Regions from separate parts of the Bacillus sp. CGMCC 1.60114 genome, predicted to be linked through region 1. Evidence: predicted binding sites of a transcription regulator. Region 1 holds the regulator's gene; the other holds the start of a gene.

Region 1 (3,179 bases):
TATCTCTTGTTGACTTAGTAGTGGATGTAAAGCGCGATGTAACAGTAGAAGAAATTAATGAAGCATTCATGACAGCGGCTAACGGTGCATTAAAAGGTATTGTAGCATTTAGTGATGAGCCTCTTGTTTCAATCGATTTCAATACAAATACACATTCCGCAATCATTGATGGTTTATCTACAATGGTAATGGGTGAGCGCAAAGTAAAAGTACTTGCTTGGTACGATAACGAATGGGGTTATTCTCGTCGTGTTGTAGATCTTGTAAAGCTTGTTGTAGATCAATTTGCGAAACAAGAAAACGTACAACATATTTAATAGATGAGAAAAGGGCAAGCGTTAGCTAGTCCTTTTCTTTTTTGTGAATGGAAAAAATTACATATGTTTTTTCTTTGTAAATCACCTTGAAGAGCTATGATTACTGTGATTTTGAATTTTTTCTTTTTTTTCAGAGAAAAGCAAAAGAGAAAGTGTCATCGAAAAATAAAAAACTGTTGTTGCAAAATGAAAATAAACAAAGTATACTAACATTCGTAAACTTAAGAGCTGAGGTGGTAGTCACTACTTAAAGGGTTAGGACCTCTCTGGACTAACTTTCCCCCGTGGTAGTGGAGCAAACCAAATTGCAAATTAGTTTTCAATTCGAACAGTTGTATTAAATTTATAAGGGGGAACTGTAGAATGGATACTATGGATACTATGGGTCGTCACGTAATCGCGGAACTTTGGGATTGCGATTTCGACAAGCTTAACGATATGCCTTATATTGAAAAATTATTTGTGGATGCAGCACTTCGAGCTGGTGCTGAAGTACGTGAGGTGGCTTTCCATAAATTTGCACCACAAGGTGTAAGTGGAGTTGTAATTATTTCTGAATCTCACTTAACAATCCACAGCTTTCCAGAACATGGTTATGCAAGTATTGATGTATATACTTGCGGTGATCGCATTGATCCGAATGTTGCTGCAGAGTACATTGCTGAAGGTTTAGAAGCAAAAACGAGAGAGAGCATTGAACTTCCTCGTGGTACAGGTAGCTTCGAAATTAAACAAAGAGAAACAAAAGCTCTTTAAAAAAGAAGATAAGTGATTTAAAATGTAAAGAGGTGTATTATACACCTCTTTTTAATTTACCCACTATTTGCGGACAATAAGGTCCACATTGATGGAAGTTTGGGGAAATTAGTTGTTAGACAGATAAAAAAATAATGTACATAAGTATATTTGATTAAGTGTTTATAATATAGAAGAGAAAATTCTTGTTTATAATGTTTTGGTTTTGTTAAGATAAAATTAAATTGTAAAGGGGTGAATGGATTGCGTTGTCCATCCTGTTTTCATAATGGTACGAGAGTATTGGATTCGCGTCCAGTTGACGAAGGGCGATCAATTCGCAGGAGAAGAGAATGCGAAAGTTGTCTCAATCGCTTTACAACATTTGAACGTGTCGAGGAGCCGCCACTAATTGTTGTAAAGAAAGAAGGAATGCGAGAAGAGTTTAATAAAGAGAAAATTTTGCGCGGTTTAATTAAAGCGTGCGAAAAACGACCTGTATCTTTAAAACAATTAGAAGAGATTACGCAACATGTAGAACGTGAATTGCGTAACTTAGGAATGTCAGAAGTAAAAAGTGATATGATTGGTGAAATGGTCATGGAAGAGCTTCGTGATATTGATGATGTTGCATATGTACGTTTTGCATCTGTTTATCGACAATTTAAAGATTTGAACGTATTTATTGAAGAATTAAAAGATATACTTCAAAAAGAACGAAAATAAAAGAGCTAGAAGCGTAAGCTATTAGCTCTTTTTTTCACTAATAAGTAGTAACAAACCGGACTATAAATCACATGTATCCCGCCATTAGCGGGTCGTAAGATTCCTACCTCGAAATTTGAGAAAATAAAGAAGAGAGGTAGAGGATAAATGCTGGCATTCGCCCGATTGGTGAAAGTTTTCCATCGGTAAGTGGTGCCCCTTCGCTTAACTGATGAAGTTTCACCTTATAATAAGAATGGATAATAGAAAGGATTTGCAAGGATGGAAAGACAGTCATGGATGGAGTTACTGCCAATTGACCGTTATAAAGTAAGCGCAAGAGGATTGCTCAGTAATTATGACCGTAAAGTGCTTACGATGCTATATCAACCGCTAATTGGGAGTAAAGCTTTTAGTTTATATATGACATTGTGGGGCGAATTAGAGCAGGATCGTTTATTTGGAAGAGAAAATACACACCATTCTATTATGGTAACGATGCAAATGCAACTCCCAGACATTTATGAAGAACGTATAAAACTAGAGGCAATTGGACTTTTAAATGTGTATATGAAAAAAGAAAAAGATATTCGGATGTTTATTTATGAGTTGCAGCCACCGCTCATGCCGAAGCAATTTTTTGATGATATTGTATTAAGTATTTTTTTATATAACCGCTTAAGTAAGGCAAAATACAATCAAGTAAAGCAATATTTTTTAGAAGAAGAATTTGACGTCGCTTCTTATGAAAATACAACAAGATCTTTTAATGATGTGTTTGGCTCGTTTAATCCGGGACAAGTTGAGCATGCCAAGGAAGAATTGCTTATACCAAATGCAACTGTAATGCCGAGCAGGGTGCAGGGGAATACACCTCAAATTTGGAATGATTTCTTTGATTTCTCATTATTTGTAGAAGGATTATCAGCTCTCGTTCCACGCAGAGCCATTACAGAACAAATACGTGAATGTGTGATGACATTAGCATACGTATACGGAATTGATCCGCTATCCATGCAAAATATTGTTCTTGGTGCTTTTACGGAACATCATACAATTGATATGGAGCGACTGCGAAAAGGTGCGCGGGATTGGTATCAATTTGAGAATGGGCAAGCACTCCCGGTGTTTAGTGAACGAACGCAGCCATTGCATGCGCGGACGATGAAAGAGAAAGAACCGACAACACAAGAAGAAATGCTCATTAAACAGTTAGAAGAAATTTCGCCAAGAGAGCTATTAAAAGAAATTTCGGGAGGGGCTGAGCCGACGAAAGCTGATTTACAGATTATCGAAGAAGTGATGTTGAATCAGAAGCTCACACCAGGCGTTGTAAATGTGCTTATTTATTATGTCATGCTGCGTTCTGATATGAAGTTGGCGAAATCGTATGTAGAAAAAATTGCCGGACATTGGGCGCGT
Region 2 (3,179 bases), on a different contig from region 1:
CCGCTTCTATTTTATTTTCAGTTTCTCTGTATTATGATTAAAGGTGTAGAAAGAAATGCAAGCGAGAAGGAGATAAAAATATGTTTGTAGCAGAACACGAAATTGACATTCGTTATGCAGAGACGGATCAAATGGGTGTCGTGTACCATGCGAATTATTTAGTATGGCTAGAACTTGGGCGTACGAAATTAATTCAAGATTTAGGATTTTCATATGTTGAAATGGAGAATGATGGGATTGTATCTCCTGTACTTGATTTGCAAATTACATATCGAAAAGCAATGCGTTACGGAGAAAAAGCAATTGTGAAAACATGGGTGGAGTCTGTGAGTCCACTACGTGTTGTTTACGGCTATGAAATTTATAATGGAAACGGCGAACGTTGTATTACAGCATCTACAACAAATATTTGTGCAAAAAAAGAAGGCTTTCGTCCGGTATCCTTTAAAAAATTGTACCCAGAGTGGTATGAGACATACGAGAAGATTAAAAAACAATGAAAAAACGTGGCTTAGGCCACGTTTTTTATTTTTCGTAATTAAATTGCGGGAAATCATCATCACTACTGAATGTAACTGATAAATTATGTCCGTCAAAGAACCATTCATCATCGCCTTCAATAAAGAAAGTAATGCCATCTTCTTGAATTTGTACAGCAGGAGTAGCAGGAGTATCTTTACGAATTCCTAATGAAAGTCCTTTTTGAACAGTACTACATCCACCATATTGTACGAAAAAGCGAATAGCATCGCCTGTTTGTAAACCAAGCTCGTTTTTATACCAGCTTACTGCTTCTTTTGATACTGAAATGTTCATCTAGTATTCCTCCAACAAAATCACTTTTTCTTTTAGTATAAAAAATAACGCAAAAAGACGCCATTTATATGCTTTGCGTTTTCTTTTTGCGTTATGTGGGTTACAACCCTACTTTTGTTTCTGTTGTTTCTTTGTTAAATTTGCTTTTGGCTCTGTTTTATTTATAATTCGTCCAATATTTGCACGATGTCGATAAATAACCATACCAGCTAATAAACACATCGCAACAATGAAGATTTTATCCCCGTTTATAATTGCTGCAATAACAGCGACGATAGCTGTTAACATAGAAGAGAGTGAAACGTATCTCGTCGTAAATAGTAGGGTGAAAAAGATCACAGCTAATACTACAAAGGTAATTGGTGCGTAACATAATAGTACGCCAGCAGAAGTAGCAACCGCTTTTCCTCCGCGGAACTTTGCGAAGATTGGGTATACATGACCAAGTACTGCAGCTAATCCGAACCATAGAGGATGGATATGTAAACCGAAAATTAGCGGTAGAGCTGTAGCTAATGTTCCCTTTAAAATATCAGCAATTGTAACAATGAAACCCGCTTTTTTCCCTAATGTACGAAATGTATTCGTTCCTCCTAAATTTCCGCTGCCATGCTCGCGAATATCGATTCCATAACCAATCTTTCCAACGACAAGTCCAGATGGAATCGAGCCAAGTAAATAGGCAACAATCAATAAAAGATATGTAAGCATAAGTTCAGTCTCCTTTATTCAAATGTGTTGATAAAGGGTAAAAAGAGTTTTTCCCGTATATTGTACCATACATTTGTAAAGAGCACATTTCTTTTTTATAAAGTGAAATTTCTATTAATGGTGGGTTTCTCATTTCTCACTGATAGAAAGCATTCACTAATGGAACTTTTACTTACTCATAAGTAGAGGGATAAAGTGAAACTTCCATCAGTGGGGGCTTCATCCCTCACTGATGGAAAGTCCGCCCAATCGGGCATTAACGGACCGTTATCCCTCAGCTATTTTCTTCGCTTTTTTTTAAATATTGAGGTGGGGGTCATACTGCCTGCTAGTGTGGGATAAATAAAAGGTTCGATGAATGTTTAAAAAAATTTCACAGAATGTTACATTTTTCACATATCTGCCCTTACTATATGTTGTATCATTTTGATGGTAAATGAACAAGATGTTGTTGGGGGTTTGAGGAATGAAGCAAGTAATAGAAAAAAACAGTAAATATGAAGAGAATCTAAAGGATATTTTTACGAAAATCGTTTATGCAAATGAACAAGATTTAATGCAAGAAAACGCGAATGTTGATGGCCGGTCTCCGATGGGGATGATGGGGAAATTTGCATCTGAGAGTGCAAGGTATTATGCGATTGAGCATTTACTTTCTGAAGAAGTGAAAAAAGCAATTGATCAAAATATTTTATATCCGCATGATTTAGATTTTTATGCAACAGGTACGACAACGTGTTCGCAAATTCCATTAGCTCAAATGCTTGAAAACGGATTTCATACAGGTCACGGATATATGCGACAACCGCAAGATATTAAAAGTGCGTTGGCGCTTTCGTCGATTATTTTTCAAGCGAATCAAAATATGCAGCATGGAGGTCAATCATTTGCATTGTTTGATGTAGATTTAGCACCATATGTGAGAAAAACGTTTGAAAGAAATAAAAAACGTTTAGCAACATATCCATTAACAGCTGAGCAAGTAGAAGAGTTTGCATGGAAAGAAACAGAAAATGATACTTATCAAGCATGTGAGGCTTTTATTCATAATTCGAATAGCATGCATAGCAGGGGCGGTGGACAAGTTCCTTTTATTTCGATCAATTATGGAACAGATACATCAAAAGAAGGAAGATTATTAATTAAACAATTGTTACGAGCAACGCAAGCTGGATTAGGAAAAGGAGAAACACCCATTTTTCCGATTCAAATCTTCAAATTAAAAAAAGGTGTAAATTTTGAAGAAAAAGAACCAAATTATGATTTATTTGAACTAGCATTAGAAACGACAGCGAAACGATTGTTTCCAAACTTCTCATTTTTAGATGCGCCATTTAATGCGGCGCATTATGATGGTCGTCCCGAAAGTGAAGTATGTTATATGGGGTGTCGCACTCGTGTTATGTCTAATATTCATGGGGAAGAAACAGCGATCGGAAGAGGGAATTTGTCGTTTACATCTATTAATTTAGTGAAATTAGCATGTATTAGTGAAACAAAAGAGGCATTTTTTGAAGCTCTAAATAATTATGTTGACCTAGGTGTTCGTCAATTATTAGAAAGATTTTCTTATCAGTCGACGAAAAAAGCAAGAGATTTTCAATTCTTATATTCACAAGGAGTATGGCGCGATGGCGAAAAACTTGAACCTG

The links. Region 1 encodes NrdR, which represses ribonucleotide reductase genes. Its sites were predicted from a motif close to AACACNATATATNGTGTT; they were not measured.
Region 2: the regulator NrdR is predicted to act here: its motif matches at 1,933-1,950, upstream of ACFQZ1_RS16195 (anaerobic ribonucleoside triphosphate reductase).

The regions. Positions count from the first base shown of each region.
Region 1 covers NZ_JBHTHG010000007.1:373,415-376,593, reverse strand. The annotation lists gene ACFQZ1_RS05070 (glyceraldehyde-3-phosphate dehydrogenase) at 1-317, shown strand, start outside; gene speD (adenosylmethionine decarboxylase) at 690-1,073, shown strand; gene nrdR (transcriptional regulator NrdR) at 1,317-1,778, shown strand; gene ACFQZ1_RS05055 (replication initiation and membrane attachment family protein) at 2,040-3,179, shown strand, end outside.
Region 2 covers NZ_JBHTHG010000107.1:235,789-238,967, reverse strand. The annotation lists gene ACFQZ1_RS16210 (acyl-CoA thioesterase) at 81-500, shown strand; gene ACFQZ1_RS16205 (HesB/YadR/YfhF family protein) at 526-816, opposite strand; gene plsY (glycerol-3-phosphate 1-O-acyltransferase PlsY) at 925-1,527, opposite strand; gene ACFQZ1_RS16195 (anaerobic ribonucleoside triphosphate reductase) at 1,994-3,179, shown strand, end outside.